DNA from 3 places in the Blautia sp. HCP3S3_D9 genome. Region 1 is predicted to be linked to each of the others. Evidence: predicted binding sites of a transcription regulator. Region 1 holds the regulator's gene; each other region holds the start of a gene.
The links. Region 1 encodes HrcA, which represses chaperone genes, less so after heat shock. Its sites were predicted from a motif close to TGTTAGCACTCNNNNNNNNNGAGTGCTAACA; they were not measured.

Region 1 (7,115 bases):
TCGTTGCTGCTTCCTGCATTTGTGTTTCCTGCTCCGCCCATGTTGCTCATGTCCGGACCAGCCTGGCCGCCTGCCTGCTGTGTCTGCTCATACATCTTAGCGAACAGTTTCTGAGCACTTTCCATCATCTTCTCCTGAGCAGCTTTAATATCAGCTACCTGAGAGTCTGTCATCTCTTCTGCGTTTGCAGTCTGGGACAGTAAGTCTTTCAGTGCATTCAGGTCTGCTTCTACAGCAGCTTTATCGTTAGCATCGATCTTGTCGCCAGCTTCTTTCAGTGCATTCTCAACCTGGAATACCATGGAATCAGCATTGTTTCTTGTATCGATTGCTTCTTTACGTTTCTTATCCTGTGCTTCGAACTCAGCAGCTTCTTTAACTGCTTTGTCGATATCGGAATCAGACATGTTAGAACCAGCTGTGATTGTGATGTGCTGTTCTTTACCTGTTCCAAGATCCTTAGCGGATACATTCACGATACCGTTTGCGTCGATATCGAATGTAACTTCGATCTGCGGAACACCACGACGTGCTGGTGGGATTCCATCCAGACGGAACTGACCAAGGGATTTGTTGTCTTTCGCGAACTGACGCTCACCCTGTACAACGTTGATATCTACTGCTGTCTGGTTGTCTGCTGCTGTTGAGAAAATCTGGCTCTTTCTTGTAGGAATAGTTGTATTTCTCTCGATCAGTCTTGTTGCGATACCACCCATTGTCTCAATGGACAGTGACAGTGGAGTAACATCCAGAAGAAGGATATCGCCTGCGCCTGCATCACCTGCAAGTTTACCACCCTGGATAGAAGCACCAAGTGCTACACACTCATCCGGGTTCAGGTTCTTGCTTGGCTCTTTGCCTGTTAACTGTCTTACTTTATCCTGTACAGCCGGGATACGTGAAGATCCACCAACCAGAAGTACCTGACCAAGTTCAGATGCTGTGATACCTGCATCGGAAAGTGCGCGACGTACCGGATCAGCTGTCATTTCTACTAAGTCATGTGTTAATTCATCGAATTTAGCTCTTGTAAGGTTCATATCGAAATGTTTCGGACCTTCTGCTGTAGCTGTAATGAATGGCAGGTTGATGTTTGTAGTTGTTGCGGAAGAAAGTTCTTTCTTAGCTTTCTCTGCAGCTTCTTTTAATCTCTGAAGTGCCATCTTATCATTGCTTAAGTCAACACCTTCTGCTTTCTTGAATTCTGAAAGCATATAATCTGTGATCTTCTGGTCGAAGTCATCACCACCAAGACGGTTGTTACCGGCTGTGGAAAGAACCTCAATAACGCCATCACCGATTTCAATGATAGATACATCGAATGTACCACCACCTAAGTCGTATACCATGATCTTCTGTTCTTTTTCATTATCAAGGCCATAAGCAAGAGCTGCTGCTGTAGGCTCGTTAATGATACGTTTTACTTCAAGACCAGCGATCTTACCGGCATCTTTTGTTGCCTGACGCTGAGCATCGTTGAAATATGCAGGAACTGTGATAACTGCTTCTGTAACTTTCTCACCGAGGTATCCTTCTGCATCTTTTTTCAGTTTCTGAAGAATCATAGCGGAAATTTCCTGTGGGGAATATTTCTTGTCGTCGATTGTTACACGGTAGTCAGTACCCATCTCTCTTTTAATGGAAGAGATTGTTCTCTCTGCGTTTGTTACTGCCTGACGTTTTGCAGGTTCACCTACAAGACGTTCTCCTGTTTTTGTGAAAGCGACAACAGATGGTGTTGTTCTTGCGCCTTCTGTATTTGCAATAACTGTTGGCTGTCCACCTTCCATTACGGCTACACAGCTGTTTGTTGTACCTAAGTCAATACCAATAATTTTTCCCATAATCTTGTTCCTCCTGTTTATTTTCAACTAGATTTGATATATTCTATATTTTCATGTAAATTAGTTGGCTACTTTTACCATACTGTGACGGACTACGAAATCCTTGTAAGTGTAGCCCTTCTGGAATTCTTCTACCACAATATTCTCACCGGCTTCTTCGTCCTCCACATGCATTACTGCGTTATGGAAGTTCGGATCAAATTCCTTACCGACTGCCTCGATTGGTTTCACACCCAGCTCATCCAATGTTGTGATCAGCTGTTTGTAGATCATCTTCATGCCATCCGCGAAAGAATCTCCTTCAGGTGCCTGTGCAAGGCCTCTTTCGAAGTTATCCACAACCGGAAGGATTTTCTCAACGATATCCTTGGCTCCGATGATGTACATGCTGGATTTCTCTTTCTCCGTTCTCTTACGGAAGTTATCAAATTCAGCCATGTTTCGTTTCAGTCTGTCTGTCAGATCTTCGATCTGCTGTTCAAATTTATCTTTTTCTTTTTTCTTCTTACCGAAGAAAGAAGTTTTTGATTTGCTGTCTTTCTTGTCATCCTGGGAAGCTTCCTCGTCTCCATCCTCTACCGGGATTTCTTCTGCTTCTTCTTCACCATTCTCTACAACTTCAGGTTCATCCTCAACAGTTTCTTCTGTTACAGGAGTCTCTGTTGTTTCTTCCTCCAAAGCTGTGTTCTTTGTTTCTTCTGACACTCTCTATTACCGCCTTTCTAACTCTCTTTCTTAATCAGTTCGTCCAGCTGGACTTTCAAAGCCTTCAGGCTGTCAACTACATTTGCATAATCCATACGCTTCGGACCGATGATACCAATGGTACCATGCATTCCTTTTCCAAGTTCGTAAGTGGCTGTCACCACACTGCAGTCTTTCATGGTTTGCACCGGCATCTCATCACCAATGTACACCTGAATTCCTGTGTTCTCGGTATCAGACATTCTCTCTTTCACCAGATCTACCAGATCCTGCTTCTCTTCAAATGCTGAGATCAGCTCACTTGCTTTACTTGTATCTGCAAGCTCCGGATATTTGAAAATGTTTGTTGCTCCTGAAGTATATATCTGCATATCGTCTTCGTCTACCTGGATGGTGTCTGCCACTGCATCAAGGACTGTGCCAACCACAGAGCCATGTACACCTGCCTGTTCTTTCAGGCGGGCGATCATTCCCAGGTTGATATCCTGAATGGGCACCCCATTTAAGTTGGTGTTAAGAAGAAGATTTAATTTCAGGATTGTCTGATCGTCCATCTCCTCATCCAGATTGATGATCTGGTTTCGGATGACATTGTTATCACTCACTACTACTGCTACAAGCTGAAGGGGTGTTACGCGGGAAAGCTGGATGAATTTAATCTTGCTTCCGCTGTACTGTGGAACAGAGATCATGGTTGCATAGTTGGTATTGGAGGCCAGTACCTTTGCTACCTGCTTCAGCATTTTATCCAGTTTGTCAGTTTTCTCTATCATGAGATCCTTGATTTCCTGAACCTCTGATTCCTTTTCTTTCATCAGCTCGTCTACGTAGAGGCGATAACCTTTATCAGAAGGAATTCTTCCGGCTGAGGTGTGGGGCTGTACGATATATCCCATATCTGTCAGGTCTGACATCTCATTCCGGATGGTGGCAGAGCTTACATTTAAATCTGCAAACTTGGAAATGGTCCGGGAACCCACCGGTTCGCCTGTTTCCATGTAGGTTTTGATGATGGCTTTTAGTATTTTCTTTTTACGATCATCTAATTCCTGATCCATGAAATTCCACTCCTTTACTGCCTTTGTTTTTTGGTTTGTTAGCACTCATGTTTTAGGAGTGCTAACACCTTATGCTCATAAGATAGCACTCTTGATTTGGTTTGTCAATATTATTTTGTGAATTTTTTGTTATTTTATGAACAATAGGGGGTATTGGAACGTGTTATGAAAAGGGGACGCGGGGAGAAATTATTGATATTGTGTGCGGTTTCGGACGCTAAGAGATACTAAGTCTGCAGAAATCTGCTAAAGGCATGAGCCGGCTTGTCAAACTCGCTCCGTCGCAGACTCCGCTCAGACAGGTGATGCAGCCGGCTCATAACGCAGATTTCTGCAGACTAAGTATCTCTAAGCATCCTGCAAATGCACACAATATCAATAATTTCTCCCCGCTGGCTGTTCAGGACGATTATACAGGCGGGGCTCTCGCCTGGGAGGCGAATCGCCTCTTCTATAGCAATCCTTGTAAATAATGCATTTAAGACAGTTCAGCAAAGTGTGAAAGACAAGGAAGATATCTGACGCAGGATTTCACACTCTGATGGGCTAGATTAAGATACATTATTTTAGAGGATTGCTATAGAATAACTATATCACTTGCTTGTCTTCAAATTCGATTACACAGACGAAAAAGACTCAGTAGAGCACTATTTATCTAAAATATCCAGATTCTTTTTCAGATCGATCATTTTATCACGTAGTTCGGCGGCCTGTTCGAAGTTGAGATCTGCGGCTGCGGCGCGCATTTGTTTTTCTACCTGGGCGATGAGTTTGGTGAGTTCTTTACGGGTCATGGACTCTGGGTCTTTCTGGAGTCGGACTTCGGTTTCGGCTACTGCTTTGGATACGGCGATGAGGTCGCGGACTGCTTTTTTGATAGTAGTCGGAGTGATTCCGTGTTCTTTGTTGTAGGCTTCCTGGATGGTTCGGCGGCGGTTGGTTTCGGTGATGGCTTTGTGCATGGAATCGGTCATGTTGTCTGCGTACATGATTACATGGCCTTCACTGTTTCGGGCAGCTCGTCCGATGGTCTGGATGAGGGAGGTTTCGGAACGGAGGAAACCTTCTTTGTCTGCATCCAGGATTGCTACCAGGGTGATTTCCGGAATGTCCAGGCCTTCTCGAAGGAGGTTGATTCCTACCAGAACATCAAAAACATCCAGACGCATATCCCGAATGATGCGGGCACGCTCTAAGGTATCGATATCGGAATGGAGGTAACGGACTCGGATTCCTACTTCTTTCATATATTCTGTCAGGTCTTCTGCCATTCGTTTGGTGAGAGTGGTGATCAGGATTTTGTGTTTCTTTGACACTTCTTTGTTTACTTCCCCGATCAGGTCGTCAATCTGTCCTTCAATGGGGCGGACTTCTACTTTCGGATCCAGAAGTCCGGTTGGACGAATGATCTGTTCTGCACGGAGGAGTTCATGATCATACTCATATTGTCCCGGAGTGGCGGATACAAACATGACCTGATCCAGTTTGGATTCGAATTCTTCGAAGCTTAAGGGGCGGTTATCTTTGGCTGAAGGAAGCCGGAATCCGTAGTCTACCAGTGTCTGCTTCCTGCTCTGGTCACCGGCGTACATTCCTCCTACCTGAGGTACTGTGATATGAGATTCATCTATAATAAGTAAGAAGTCATCTCCAAAATAGTCCAGCAGTGTGTATGGTGGCTGTCCGGGCTTTAATCCTGACAGATGTCTGGAATAATTTTCGATTCCTGAACAGAATCCGGTTTCTTTCATCATTTCAATGTCGAAATTGGTGCGTTCTGAGATTCGCTGGGCTTCCAGAAGCTTGTCTTCACTTTTGAAATACTCTACACGTTCTTTTAATTCTTCTTCTATTGCTACAGCTGCTCTCTGAATCTGTTCTGCTGGCACTACATAGTGGGATGCAGGGAAGATGCTGATATGAGAACGCTGGCATTTGATTTCTCCTGTCAGTACATCAATTTCTGAAATACGGTCGATCTCATCTCCGAAAAATTCTACTCTCACGGCTGTATCGGAGCTGTTGGCAGGAAAAATTTCCAGGGTATCTCCACGGACACGGAAGGTGCTTCGGTGGAAGTCCATCTCATTTCTGGTGTACTGAATGTCGATCAGTTCCCGGATTACCTCATCCCGGTCTTTGGTCATTCCCGGACGCAGGGAAATCATCATGTCAAAGAATTCCTGAGGGGAACCCAATCCGTAGATACAGGAAACGGAGGAAATGACCACTACGTCTTTCCGCTCTGACATTGCGGCTGTGGCAGAGAGACGGAGTTTGTCAATCTCGTCATTGATGGAGGAATCTTTGGCAATATAGGTGTCTGAAGACGGGACATAAGCCTCCGGCTGATAGTAGTCATAATAGGAGACAAAATATTCCACTGCGTTCTCAGGGAAGAATTCTTTCATCTCACCGTAAAGCTGCGCCGCGAGAGTTTTATTGTGGGCGAGGATGAGGGTTGGTTTGTTTAGCTGGGCGATGACGTTCGCCATGGTAAATGTCTTGCCGGAACCGGTGACACCCAGTAAAGTTTCGAACTGGTTGCCTTCTTTAAAGCCTCTGACCAGACGTTCAATTGCCTGAGGCTGATCGCCAGTTGGCTTGTACTCGGAATGCAATTCAAAATGATCCATAATATTCTCCTGTTTTAATCAAATTTCACTTATCAAAAATTGAAATATGTTTAATATGGTTATATTTTCAGTATATCATCTCATATAAAAAAAGTACAGAGCAAGCGAATACCTGTTCTGCACTTTATATGTTTTCTAGTTACTGTTCACACACCACTATCCCGCGAGGTGTTTTGGCATGAATATGCCAAAATCCCGAGACATACAAGCCAAAATTCCATTGCCGCAGGCAATCTGGAATGAATTTTGGCTACGTTACTGAGAACGGATTCAATATTCCTTTTGTTTTTCAAGCTGCTCCATACAAAACTACCCCTTCTTTATGAATATTGGAATAAAATGGATAGTTCACAATCCACTTATTCAAGCGGATAAGATTATCCGCTTCGCTACCTGCTCAAAACCCCACAAATGGTCTTCTCAACTTTTTCTGCATCAACAGGCTTTGCAATATGTCCGTTCATTCCTTTTGCCAGTGCCTTTTTTCTGTCTTCCTCAAAGGCATTGGCTGTCATGGCTATGATCGGAATAGTGGCTTTACTTTTATCTGACAGTCCTCGGATCATCTCTGTTGCCCTGTAGCCATCCATGTTCGGCATCTGGATATCCATAAGGATCAGGTCATAGGTGCCTGCCGGAGACTGTTCTATCCTTGACACACATTGAACTCCATCCTCAACACGGTCAACCATAAGTCCCATATCCTCCAGAATAAACTCTGCGATTTCCGCATTCAGATCATTATCCTCGGCAAGCAAAATATGTTTTCCGCTGATTCTGTCTGTTTCATCCATATCTGAAGATTTTTCCGTATCCTGTTCATAGTAGCTCTTATCAGCAATCCTGTATTCCAGAGTAACTGTAAATTTGCT
Region 2 (7,115 bases), on a different contig from region 1:
GCCATACCAAGCAGCCCCTGTTTAGAAGCCATTTCTGCATAATATCCAGCAATACCAAAATGATTGGAATTTCTTACTGAAACAAATCCAACACCTGTTTTCTTCGCCTTTTCTATGGCTTTCTCCATTGCAAAATAACTGATCAGCTGTCCCATTCCATCATGTCCGTCAATTACTGCCGATACAGGTGTCTCAAATACAATCTCCGGTTCCGCATCCGGATGGATCGTACCTTTCTCAATTCCTTTATCATATCTCACCATTCTCTGCATACCGTGACTCTCAATCCCATACAGATCTGCAGTAAGTAAAACATCTTTGATAATATTGGTCTGTTCCTCATTGAAACCAAACTTACGAAATACATCATGGCAAAAAGTATTTAATGTGTCATAACTCCATTTCACATATCCCATAACTGTAAAAGCCCTCCTTGAAGTATTACTCATTTCCCTTTTTGGTATTACCAATCTTTATAACTGATTATACCATTCATCTTTCCAGAGTACAATATGCTTTTTTATTTTTTTGGTAACTTATTATTTTTGTAATTACTGTCCCCTTGGTTCTCAGCATACACCTCTCAATACCCAAAGCAGGAATCTCCCTGTGCCGGACACAGAAGTAAAAATCCAGATATTTTCTAAAATATGTTGTTATAATAACGCATTTTTCTGGCATGCTGTGATATACTTTATGGCAGAAAGTTAAGTAATCACAGGAGGAATTTAACCATGGAGTTTATTAAGAATATTAAACACGAAGAAGTATTAAATCTCGCATCCCAGGTATCTGCACAGGACGGTCAGATCGTGAGCAAAACTCTGGCTCAGAATCCATACGTAAGCCTTACCTTATTCGCTTTCTCCAAAGGCGAAGAGATCAGCACCCATGATTCCAAAGGTGATGCTATGGTTTACGTTCTGGAAGGAACAGGTAAATTCACTGTAGGTGGAAAAGAACACCTGGTAAATGCTGGTGAAACCTTGATCATGCCTGCTACTATCCCGCACGCTGTATATGCACAGGAAGATTTCAAGATGTTGCTTACAGTTGTTTTCCCGATCGAGAAATAATTTGCTGAACCTTTTTTATCAGCATCTGTTTCTAGTACATCGAATATTAAGTATCTGCTATATTGACGCAGGATGATTTTCTCATATGCAAGGCGGAGGAATGAGGCGTAGCGGTGGCTACGGCGATTGACGACAACGCGGCATATGAAAAATCAGACAAGTCAATATGGCGGTTACTTAATATTCGATGTACTAGGATCATTATGCCTTTATTTATTGATAACATTCTGCAAGACATTTTTGTCCCTTGCTTTTATAAAATCACTGGCATATACTATGAGCAGATAATAAGTTGATACCCATCTTCTTATTATCTGCTCATATTTTGGTTAAGCTGTTACAAAAGCTTCATATATCACCAGATAAATTAAGGGCCAACTTATCTGCATGATCAGGATATAACCAGTTGCTCTTCCTAGTGTACCAACAAGTTGATTTCTTGAACAATCTCGCGTCTAAGTTTTTTATTTCCGCGTTGTCGTCAGTCGCCGTAGCCACCGCTACGCCTCCTTCCTCCGCCTTGAAATAAAAAATTTATCCTGCAAGATTATTTCAAGAATCAACTTGTCGGTACACTAGAGTGTGTTTGAAAATCATTCCTGCAATCTGCACGCCCCACTTTATGGAAGATTTTGCAGAAAGCCTTTTTCAAATATGCTCTAATATATTTCTAATTTTAAAGAAAAGGACATCTACACTATGATTCAGGATATCGCACCCCACACTTACCATAATGAATATAAACCATCTGCACCGGACAAAAACAGTTTCATTCTCGCTTACGAAAAAGGCCGTATCCTTCTTCCACAACAGAAACGTGAAGAAGCGATCACGTTTCCACATTTCCAGGAATTAGAGGGAAAAATTGATGATCTTTATACCAATTATATTTACCTCTTCTCCGTCGATGAGCAACGCTTCTATCTGATTCCAGATCTTGATACCTCATTGCTTCCGGATTATGAATTTCAGGATGTACGTGTCCTGCGTACCGCTCATCCGCAGCATCTGGCATTCGCAGGAATCACCGGGCATCAATTATTTCAATGGTACAACAAACGCCAGTACTGCGGCTGCTGTGGAAAGCCAATGGTCCACAGCCAGAAGGAACGTATGATGGAATGCCCATCCTGCGGCAATCACGAATACCCGGTTCTGTGCCCTGCTGTTATCGTGGGAATCACAAACGGAGATAAGATTATTCTTTCCAAATATGAAGGACGCAGATTCAAACGTTACGCTCTGATCGCAGGTTTCGCAGAAATTGGAGAAACAATTGAAGAAACTGTACACCGGGAAGTAATGGAAGAAGTCGGATTAAAAGTTAAGAATCTTCGCTATTACAAGAGTCAGCCATGGTCCTTCAGCGGCTCTCTGCTGTTTGGATTCTTCTGCGATGTAGACGGTGACGACACACTCACCGTAGACCACGAAGAACTTTCCATGGCTCAGTGGATAGAACGTGACAAAATTCCGGATCAGGGTAATAATATCAGTTTAACGAAGGAAATGATGATGCTCTTCCGAGATGGTAAGGAACCCAGATAAATATTTTCCCCAATACAACAAAAGGATACATGCATCTCATTTTATTATGCATGTATCCTTTTCGTCTCTATATAAAACTTTTTCACTATATGCTCAAAAGCATTCCTTATTATTCTTCACGCCGCACTCCCGCTGCCAAATCCACGGCTCCTGCGGCTTCCATTACATTCCTGTTCGAATTCTTTCAGTTTCCGTCTTGCATCTGGTGTCAGGTTTGTCGGAACCTCAATCTGTACTGTTGCATATTCATCGCCATGTACAGATGGATTGTTCATTGCAACAATACCCTTACCTCTCAGACGGATCTTAGTTCCGGACTGTGTTCCAGGTTTGATATTACAAAGAACATCTCCATAAATCGTATGAACTTTCGCTTCACCGCCAAATACTGCTGTCGTAAATGGAATATTTACTGTTGTATAAACATCTCTGCCCTCACGTCTATATCCCGGTTTATCCTGGACATTAACTTTCAGAAGCAGATCACCAGCTTCTCCGCCGCCGATTCCAGGGTGTCCTTTTCCCTTAAGCCTGATAGATTTACCAGATTCAATACCTGCTGGAATATTGACTTCATAATTCTGGACACCACCGTTGCTGCTCTGCAGACGGATAACCTTCTTTCCGCCGAAAGCTGCTTCATCAAAACTTACAGTAACATCTGCATGAAGATCCTCACCCTTACTGCTATAAGGGCCTCCAAATCCTTGACTGTGGAAATCACTTCCGCCACTGCCAAATCCACTGCCGAAACCATTGCTTCCGCTGCCAAAACCGCCAAAGCCACTTCCATGGAAACCACCAGTACCGAATCCGCTTCCTCCAAATCCACCGGATGATTTACTCTTCTTAAATCCACCGCCAAAGATGTTCTTCAGAATATCATCCATGTCTTCGCCATTCTCAAAATGGAATTCATGATATCCGTTTCCGTCACTATATGATCCCTGGAAACCGCCGCCAAACGGATTTCCCTGGCTGCCGCCAAATCCGCTGCCGAACGGATTTCCCTGAGCTCCGCCGTAATTGCCGGCGCCTTCTTCAAAAGCAGCATGACCAAACTGATCATACAATTTACGTTTCTTTTCATCACTCAGAACATCATAGGCTTCATTTACTTCCTTAAACCGTTCTGCGGCTGTAGCATTTCCCTCATTGCTGTCCGGATGATATTTCTTGGCCAGTTTTCTGTATGCTTTTTTGATTGCTGCTGCATCTGCGTTTCTGCTCACGCCCAGAACTTCATAATAGTCTCTTTTCAATATCATCACCTTCTTTTAAAAACAACGGGAAGCCAAAAGATTGACCTCCCGTTGCTGTAATTTAATCTATTATCCTTCAATGGAGATGCTGTGCTTCTGTTCCACTGCTGGTTTTGCTTCCTTCTTCGGAACGAATAATGTCAGGATACCATGTTTGAATTCTGCTTTGATGTCGTCCTGATGTACTTCTTTACCTACATAGAAGCTACGGCTGCAGGCACCTGCATAACGTTCTCTGCGGATATAACGTCCGGTTTCTTTCTCCTGCTCATCTTTGTCCAGACCTTTCTCTGCACTGATGGTCAAATAACCATTCTCCAGATCAGCCTTAACCTCATCTTTCGTGAATCCCGGAAGATCTACAACCAGTTCGTAACCTTTATCAGTTTCCTTGATATCTGTTTTCATTACGTGGCTGGCTCTACGTCCGTAGAGTTTCTTCTCTACATCTTTCATACCTTTATCATAATAAAATGGGAAATCTCCAAAAAAGTCATCAAATAAATTTTCTCCAAAAATACTAGGCATCAACATAAGTCATCTCTCCTTTTTTCATACCGCTCATCTTCTGAGCTTTTAATTATGCATCTTTACCTTGTTTCTTTGGAACTTAGGTGATCAGGAATCTCATAGAACTTATTTCTTTGTTCTCTTTTTGTTCCCCTTCCTTTGTTCTGTATGTAATATAACACGCATTATTAGCACTGTCAAGAGACGAGTGCTAATTTCACAATTTCTTCACATTTTCCTTTTATTTTAGGATCGTTGCTTCTTGTGTAAGCGGTCTTGCTACTCCGAATGGCAACAACACAATGATCCTTGCTATTGTTTCCCTGCTTCGTATCATTGCAGAAATCATCAGCATCATGTACAGCGTAAAATTGGCTAAAGCTTTTGGAAAAGGAACCGGATTTGCAATCGGTCTTATTTTCTTATCACCAATCTTCATACTGATCCTCGGATTAGGTGATTCTACTTACCACGGCGCACAGAAATAAAAAGTCAATACAAAGAATTCAAAAAAACAGCAGACTGCTTATCTGATAAGCAATCCGCTGTTTTTTCTATCTTCCCGCCAGATATTAATTGTAAACCAGTTTCAAATTTAAGTTAACAATTCACACTTTTATATGTTAAAGTGATACCCGTACAAAAAATCACAGGAAGGTACTACTATGAATTCCGAATTATATGAAAAAGAGGCACCTGTTCTTTCCAGAGAGGATGCAATTGCTATTTTAAATACTCCGAATGAGGAAATCGATGCACTGATCGATCGTGCAAAGAGTTTACGATATAAATATAAGGGAAATCGTGTAAGCATTCATATTCTTACCAACGCACGCAGCGGAAACTGTTCTCAGGATTGCGCTTACTGCGCACAGTCCTGTCGTTCTACTGCAGATATTGATAAATACAAATGGGTAGATGAAGATAAACTGTATCAGGATAATGATTTCGTAAATGATTATCATTTATCCAGACACTGTATCGGCCTGAGCGGTATGAAATTTACAGATAAAGAAATCGAAGAACTTGCCCGCCGGATTCGTAAGATGAAAGAGCACGGAACACATCTCTGCTGCTCCATCGGATTTCTGACAGAGAAACAGGCTAAAATGCTAAAAGAAGCTGGTCTTGACCGAATAAAACACAATCTGAACAGCAGCCGGTCCTATTACCACAACATCTGCAGTACACATACTTTTGAACAGCGTGTACAGAATATCCACATGCTTCAGGGACTGGGATTTGAAATCTGCAGCGGCGGTATCATTGGTATGGGTGAAAGCAAAGAAGATGTAGTTGATATGCTTCTCGAACTGCGCGAAATCCAGCCGGAAGCATTACCGATCAACTTCCTCCTGCCAATCAAAGGAACTCCTCTGGGAGATGCTGATATCTCCATTCTGACAACAGAATACTGCATGAAAGTCCTCTGCCTTGCAAGACTTCTTGTACCAAAAGCAGATATCCGCTGTGCTGCCGGAAGAGAAGTTTATTTTAAAGGTGAAGAAAAGAAACTGCTCAGTGTTGTTGACTCCATCTTCGCCTCAGGTTATCTGACAGAAGGCGGTCAGGGCATCGAAGATACTCTGAAAACTATCACGGATGCAGGATTTACTTATGAAATCGAGTCCGCATGATCATACACAAACCATATTTAACCAAGTGCGGATGATTTTATCCGCCCGACTAAAAAATTTCAAAAGGAGAACTCTCTGACATGAACCAGACACAAAGCATTACTGCACCTCGCAGCAAAACCTACGAAATAACCATGACCGCACTGATGGCTGCGGTTACCTGCATTCTTGCCCCACTGTCCATTCCGATCGGTCCGGTTCCTATCTCATTTACGAACCTGGCAATCTACCTGTCCCTGTATCTTCTCGGATGGAAAAGAGGAACAATCAGTTATCTGATCTATCTTCTGCTTGGACTCGTTGGTCTTCCGGTATTTTCCGGTTTCACAGGCGGTCCTGCAAAACTGGCAGGTCCTACAGGCGGATATATCATCGGTTTTATCGTCATGGCTGTCATTGCCGGACTGGTAATAGATAACTGCCATAAACCTTGGGTACAACTTATCGGTATGATCGTCGGAACGATTGTATGCTACCTTTTCGGAACCATATGGTTCTGCATAGTTGCAGATTACACCTTCAAAGCAGCTCTTGCAGTCTGCGTAATCCCATTTATCCCGGCCGACCTGGTAAAAATGGTAATCGCCATGATCATCGGACCAATGATAAAGAAAAGAATACGGTAATATTTACCAATATATACACAAACAGGTGCAGGTCATAAATATGTGACCTGCACCTGTTTGTTATACATATCTTGTTTTCTTCCCTTATCAGTACTTTTTCCCGTAAACTAGCTACGCTGAGGCTTTTTTATCTGTGCAATCGAATTCGCAGCCAAGTGAGTGGTATAGTTATTTCGAAAACAATGTACAAATCGCGTAGAATGCAGATTCGAGTATGCAGACGCAAAAAAATCTCCGAAATAGTGGACTGCTGAATAATTACTGATTATTTACTCTTATGAAAAAGCACTGTACAGATCAGCACCGTAAACGGTACAGAAAGTACAATCCCAAAACTTCCCGCCAGCCCCTGCATGATCGCTATGCCAATATTATTTGAATTAATGATCTGCTGATACGGAAGATCATAGGAATAATCAAGAAGAAGCGTACTTACACTGCTTCCTGCAAATGCCA
Region 3 (7,115 bases), on a different contig from region 1:
TTTTCGATTCATTTTGATTCTCTGTTTTTTCTTCAATTGCTTTTTGGGGGTCCCGCATCAACTGTATGACTCTCCGAAATATCACCCATAACTGCTCCCATGGCACTGGCAGGGTATCGATCGTGTGTGTGATCATTTTTCTGATACTGTTATCTGTCATAGGCATTCTCTCCTCTCTGATCTATAGACGATTCAGAAAAGAGACTGGTTTTATTTTTATCGATATTTTATAACTTTTTTTCAAAAAAGATGCTTTTTCTGACGAATAACCGTTTTTTCAGATGGATGGCACTATTTATGTACATAAATGAATTATAGCATATTTTTCCAAAGCCTATGAATACATACCGTAATATTTCCAATAATTTTTTTCTAAACATATTTTTCTACAAAAAAAGACGTTCCACAAATCATATGATTCATGGAACGCTTTTTTTATTTTTTCTGCGTATTATTTTTTATAAAATTACATCATTCCCATTCCCGGGTTAGCAGCCGGTGCCGGATTGTCTTCTTTGATGATTGCAACAGCAGATTCTGTTGTAAGTAATGTAGAAGCAACGCTTGTAGCGTTCTGAAGGGCACTTCTTGTAACCTTTGCAGGGTCAAGGATACCTTCGCTTACCATATCTACGTATCTTTCGTTCAGAGCATCGAAACCGATTCCTGGTTCGGATTCTCTTACTTTGTTGATGATCACGGAACCTTCCAGTCCTGCGTTTGCAGAAATGCGGAACAGAGGAGCTTCCAGAGCTTTCAGGATGATGTTTGCACCTGTCTTCTCGTCACCTTCCAGAGTAGCTGCAAGTTTTGCAACTTCTTTGGATGCGTGGATGTAAGCAGATCCGCCACCTGCGATGATACCTTCTTCAACTGCTGCTCTTGTAGCTGCAAGAGCATCTTCCAGACGAAGTTTAGCTTCTTTCATTTCTGTTTCAGTGGAAGCACCAACACGGATAACAGCTACGCCGCCAGCCAGTTTTGCAAGTCTTTCCTGTAATTTTTCTTTATCAAATTCAGATTTTGTTTCTTCGATCTGTCCACGGATCTGTGCAACACGGTTTGCAATTGCATCTTTGTCACCCATACCGTCAACGATAACTGTGTTCTCTTTTGCAACTTTAACAGATTTTGCACGTCCTAACTGTTCCATAGTTGCATCTTTCAGTTCAAGACCGAGTTCTTCGGAGATTACCTGACCACCTGTAAGGATTGCGATATCCTGAAGCATTTCTTTTCTTCTGTCGCCATATCCAGGAGCTTTGACAGCTACTACCTGGAATGTTCCTCTTAATTTGTTTACGATAAGAGTTGTAAGTGCTTCACCCTCTACATCTTCAGCGATGATGAGAAGTTTAGCACCAACTTTTACGATCTGTTCCAGTAATGGAAGGATTTCCTGAATATTGCTAATCTTCTTGTCTGTGATCAAGATGTATGGATCGTCCAGATTTGCTTCCATTTTTTCCATATCTGTTGACATATATGCGGAAACATATCCACGGTCGAACTGCATACCTTCTACAAGGTCAAGTTCTGTGTGCATTGTCTTGGATTCTTCAACTGTAATAACGCCATCTTTGGAAACTTTTTCCATAGCGTCTGCTACTAACTGTCCAACTGTCTCATCGCTTGCAGAAATAGATGCAACGTTTGCGATCTGTTTCTTGCCGCTGATTGTCTGGCTCATATTTTTGATTGCTTCTACTGCTGTATCAGTAGCTTTCTTCATACCTTTTCTCAGGATAATCGGGTTAGCGCCTGCTGCCAGGTTTCTCATTCCTTCATGAACCATAGCCTGTGCAAGAACTGTAGCTGTTGTTGTACCATCTCCTGCTACATCGTTTGTCTTGGAAGCAACTTCTTTGATCAGCTGGGCTCCCATGTTTTCAAATCCATCTTCCAGTTCGATTTCTTTTGCGATTGTAACACCGTCGTTTGTGATAAGCGGAGCACCGTATGGTTTGTCAAGAACTACGTTTCTTCCTTTCGGTCCTAATGTTACTCTTACTGTATCAGCTAATTTATTTACACCAGCTTCAAGAGCTGCTCTGGCTTCTGCGCCGAATTTAATTTCTTTTGCCATGATAATATGACCTCCTGTTTAAATTCTGTCTTCTATAATTATTTAACGATAGCAAGAATATCGTTCTGTCTTACGATGATGTATTCTGTGCCGTCCATTTTTACTTCTGTTCCTGAATATTTGGAGTAGATAACTTTATCACCTACAGCAACTTCCATTTTTACTTCTTTGCCATCAACAACTCCGCCAGGTCCTACAGCTACTACTTCTGCCTGCTGTGGTTTCTCCTGTGCCTGTCCTGGAAGAACGATTCCGGATTTTGTTGTTTCTTCTGCTTCAACCTGTTTTAATACAACTCTGTCACCTAAAGGTACTAATGTCATGATCTATGATCCTCCTTTATTTTTCAACTTAATTTTGTTACCGTTTCCTCTGTATTGAATTCCGGCAACTGTTTCGGCGCTCTGTCTAACCTTGCCGATTTTTGCTAGCACTCATTTACCTTGAGTGCTAATCACTGTCCTTATATTATTGAAAACGGCCTGATTTCGCAAGTTCTTTTATCATTACAAAATAAAATATATTCTCTTATTTACTCTTTTATTCTCTTTTTTTCTTTCATTTTCTTAATTTGCAAATAATTTTAGTTTTTACAGCACTTTCTCAAAAAGAATCCTGTTGGCAAAATTCACATCTGTAGCAAAGGTTTCCGCAACCTAAAAAAGACCATCTGTCAAAAATGACAGACAGTCTTTCTTATTTTGTGTTTCTCAGATTATTTATCTCAGGATTTCTTACTGTTTCTCTGTGCTTTAATCTCTTCCAGTTCGTCAAAGATCACTTCATTAAGAACCTTGATATAGGTTCCCTTCATACCGGAAGATCTGGATTCAATGACACCGGCACTTTCAAATTTTCTTAATGCATTTACGATTACGGATCTGGTGATTCCCACACGGTCTGCAATCTTACTTGCAACCAGGATTCCCTCGTCTCCGTCAAGTTCGTCGAAGATATGAATAATTGCTTCCAGTTCAGAGAATGATAAAGTATTAAACGCAGATTTCACTACCTGCTGCTTTCTGTCTTCCTCTGCATTCTCTTCATGAACAGCACGCATCATCTCCAGACCGACAACGGTAGTTCCATATTCGCTGACAATAATATCTTCAATATCATATGGTCTGTCATAACGGTACATAAATACTGTACCCAGTCTCTCTCCTGCAATATCTATCGGATTGATGATTCCCTGATAACTGCTTGACACATGCTCGAATCCCAGTGTCTGAAGATTCACATTCTCTTTTGTTGACAGTACGCCAAGAAATCTCTCATTTAATAATGAGTCCACATATCCGCCAACCTTATCTTCGATTAGCTCAGTGATCTCTTCTACACCCGGACATAAACTGACGCCCAGAACCTTTCCTTTTTTGCTGAGAACCAGAATATTGGAACTCAATGTTTCCATCAAAACCTGGCAGATATCATTAAATACCACCTTGCTGGAACTGCTGTTATGCAGAAGTTTGTTTATTTTTCTTGTTTTATCCAGCAACTGAACGCTCATATAGTCCTCCTTTCGCCTTGCATATATCTGAAGTCTTTTTCTCTACTGATCACAAAGTGAACAACACCATCTTTTCTGACACGATTCACGGAATGAACAGTAATTTTCTTCTGTTATGAAAGAAGATTCAGACATACTTGGTCATTAACATTACTCGTACTTTAATACTACACGTTTCACCGCCAAATTACAAGACAAATTTTATTATTTTTTAATTTATTTTTTCTTTTCTGAAAATAGATTCCTTTTACAAATATTATCCAATAAATATTTTTGTAGTTCTAAATCCGGACATATAAGCAAAAAAATACAGGAAAAAGCGAGATCTTCTTCCTGTATTTGCTGACTTTATTATATTTTATCTTAAAAAGCTTATTCCTCTTTTGCGTCTTTTGGCTCAACGTATCCACAAGTCTCCTGGCTGCAAACGAGCTTGTTCCCCTTTTCCACCATGTAACTTCCACATTTTGGACATTTCTTTGCGGATGGTTTCTGCCAGGACATAAAATCACATTCCGGATTGTTCTCGCATCCGTAGTATTTACGTCCTTTTTTGGTTTTCTTGAGAACAATTTCCTTCCCGCATTTCGGACATGAAACTCCGATTTTCTCAAAATATGGCTTGGTGTTTCTGCACTCAGGAAATCCCGGACATGCTAAGAAACGTCCATGAGGACCATACTTGATAACCATGTTTCTGCCGCAGTTGTCACAGATCACATCTGTGACCTCATCCTGGATATCAACTTTCTCAAGTTCTTCCTCTGCTGCGTCTACATCTTTCTTCAGATCAGGATAGAAGTTGCTGACTACCGTCTTCCATTTGACAGTGCCTGCTGCCACACAGTCGAGAAGACCTTCCATAGTTGCTGTGAAGTTTACATCTACAATACTTGGAAATGCCTGCTTCATAATGTTGTTGACAACCTCACCCAGCTCTGTGACATAAAGATTCTTCTGCTCTTTTGCCACATAGCGACGACTGATAATGGTAGTAATGGTCGGTGCGTAAGTACTTGGACGTCCAATTCCCAGTTCCTCCATGGTCTTAACCAGGGATGCCTCTGTATAATGTGCAGGAGGCTGTGTGAAATGCTGCTCTGGTTTCAGTTCCTTAAGTGTCAATTTCATACCTTTCTCAAGGCTCTGGTTCAGCACATTCCCTTTTTTCTGATCCTCTTCATCTGTGTATACGGACATAAATCCATCAAATACGATCTTAGATGCAGAAACTGTAAAGATATATTCATCTGCTCCAATCTTTACAGATGTGGTCTCGTATTTCGCAGGAGCCATTCTGCTGGCTGCAAAACGTCTCCAGATCAGCTGATACAGTCTGAACTGATCTCTGGATAGAGATTCTTTCAGAAGTGCCGGTGTACGACTGATGTCTGTGGGACGGATTGCTTCATGAGCATCCTGGATCTTCTGTCCTTTCTTCACAGTTTTCTCAGACTGAGAAACGTAATTTTCACCGTACTGAGCTGTGATGTATTCTCTTGCTGCTGCATCTGCTTCCTCAGAGATTCGTGTGGAATCAGTACGCAGGTAAGAGATCACACCGACAGTGCCATTTCCCTTGATATCAATTCCTTCATATAACTGCTGTGCCAGACGCATGGTCTTCTGTGTGGAGAAGTTCAGTGTCTTGGCTGCTTCCTGCTGTAAGGTACTGGTAGTAAACGGAAGCGGAGCATTCTTGATCCTCTCACCTTTCTTTACTTCTGTGATCTCGTATTCCTTATCCTGCAGGGATGCAAGAAGTTCATCCATCTCCTGTTTGTTGTGGATGTTCATTTTCTTATCTGTTCCGTAGAACTTAGCCTGAAGCGGTTTCTTCTCTCCTTTTACCTGGAATTCTCCTTCAAGGCTCCAATATTCTTCCGGAATGAATGCATTGATCTCATCTTCTCTATCGCAGATGATACGAAGTGCAACAGACTGTACACGGCCTGCGCTTAAACCTCTCTTGACTTTCGCCCAGAGCAGCGGGCTGATGGTGTAACCTACCATACGGTCAAGCATACGTCTTGCCTGCTGTGCATCTACCAGATCCATATCCAGGTCTCTCGCCTGTTTAATGGAAGATTTTACTGCTGTCTTGGTAATCTCGTTGAAAGTAATTCTGTGCATCTTCTTAGGGTCTTCTTTCAATGCCTGCATCAGATGCCAGGAAATTGCTTCTCCTTCACGGTCAGGGTCAGTTGCCAGATAAATCTTATCTGCTTTCTTTGCTGACTTGCGAAGTTTTGCAAGAAGTTCTCCCTTTCCACGGATTGTTATATATTTGGGTTCGAAGTCATGTTCTACATCGATTCCGAACTGACTCTTGGGGAAATCACGAACATGTCCGTTAGAAGCTTCCACATCGTAATTCGCACCAAGGAATTTCTTAATTGTTTTCACTTTTGCAGGTGATTCCACTATCACCAGATATTTCGCCATGCTACCTCTCCTAGTCGTAATCTATGTCTGTTTGTAATTGTTCAGCAATCTACGTCAAGTGACTTGCTCATAGCCAAATAACTGCTCCGCAATTTATTTGGTTAAAATACTGAACCGTTACGTCTGTTTATATGAATCAGGCAGACATACCTATCCACCCCGCAGCTTACTCATAACCGGACAGTGAACTCTGCTTCATCCGGTGTTAACTGCTTCTTACATAATAGTATCTCCCGCACTCTCTTATGAGCCCCCGCAGTGTCAGTTCCACCAGACAATTGCTTACCTGAGCCGGTGAAAAGCCCGTTTTTCTCACAATATAGTCGGGATTTTTTGGTCGTAAATCGAGACAACTATACACCATATTCAAATCAGTTGCAAGTCCTAAGTTGTTTTTTTCCTCTGTTTGTGTGACTTTCGACGAGGAAATTCCAAGTTCTTCCAGCAGGATTTCCGGGCAGTATGCGATTCCTGCTCCATCATAGATCAGCTTATGACATCCTCTGCTGAGAACATCTGTGACAGCGCCCGGAATCGCATAAACCATCTTTCCCTGCTCCAGTGCAAACCCTGCAGTGATCAGGGATCCACTGCTCTCTTTTGCTTCTACTACAAGAACAGCGTCAGACAATGCACTGATGATCCTGTTGCGGGCCGGAAAATGCCAGGCTGCAGGCTCAGAACCAGGCGGACACTCACTGATGATGCCACCATTTTCCCAAAGAATCCTTTCATATAATTTGCGGTTTGTTCTTGGATAACACACATCTACACCACTTCCAAGCACCGCAAAAGTCGGCATCCTGCCTTCCAGTGCACCTTTATGTCCCTCTGCATCAATTCCAAGAGCCATACCACTGATGATCTGGACACCTGCCTGACTCAATGCCTTTGCATAACGGAAAGCCTGAATTCTGCCGTAAGGACTGCACATTCTGGCACCAATCACGGCTACGGTTCTTCTGTCTGGATCAGGAAAACGTCCTCTGACATAAAGTTTTCCGGGCATAGATGGATATTGTTTCATAATCTGAGGATATTCCGGACTTGATTTTTCAACACAACGAATCT

Region 2: a site for HrcA is predicted at 4,583-4,613, ahead of ACTNES_RS02690 (Hsp20/alpha crystallin family protein). Genes of this name have one in related genera too.
Region 3: a site for HrcA is predicted at 2,512-2,542, ahead of groES (co-chaperone GroES). Genes of this name have one in related genera too.

The regions. Positions count from the first base shown of each region.
Region 1 is NZ_JBQHWS010000036.1:22,992-30,106, forward strand. It holds gene dnaK (molecular chaperone DnaK) at 1-1,844, opposite strand, end outside; gene grpE (nucleotide exchange factor GrpE) at 1,905-2,549, opposite strand; gene hrcA (heat-inducible transcriptional repressor HrcA) at 2,567-3,607, opposite strand; gene uvrB (excinuclease ABC subunit UvrB) at 4,255-6,243, opposite strand; partial or broken gene ACTNES_RS09100 (ATP-binding protein) at 6,633-7,115, opposite strand, start outside.
Region 2 is NZ_JBQHWS010000006.1:29,936-37,050, reverse strand. It holds gene ACTNES_RS02715 (Ldh family oxidoreductase) at 1-416, opposite strand, end outside; gene ACTNES_RS02710 (cupin domain-containing protein) at 735-1,076, shown strand; partial or broken gene ACTNES_RS02705 (DUF6783 domain-containing protein) at 1,629-1,718, opposite strand; gene nudC (NAD(+) diphosphatase) at 1,776-2,624, shown strand; gene ACTNES_RS02695 (DnaJ C-terminal domain-containing protein) at 2,741-3,889, opposite strand; gene ACTNES_RS02690 (Hsp20/alpha crystallin family protein) at 3,956-4,420, opposite strand; gene ACTNES_RS02685 (DUF5684 domain-containing protein) at 4,699-4,884, shown strand; gene bioB (biotin synthase BioB) at 5,062-6,033, shown strand; gene ACTNES_RS02675 (biotin transporter BioY) at 6,114-6,659, shown strand; gene ACTNES_RS02670 (YibE/F family protein) at 6,925-7,115, opposite strand, start outside.
Region 3 is NZ_JBQHWS010000110.1:1,757-8,871, reverse strand. It holds gene ACTNES_RS16155 (hypothetical protein) at 1-160, opposite strand, end outside; gene groL (chaperonin GroEL) at 467-2,086, opposite strand; gene groES (co-chaperone GroES) at 2,125-2,409, opposite strand; gene codY (GTP-sensing pleiotropic transcriptional regulator CodY) at 2,811-3,599, opposite strand; gene topA (type I DNA topoisomerase) at 3,972-6,044, opposite strand; gene dprA (DNA-processing protein DprA) at 6,250-7,115, opposite strand, start outside.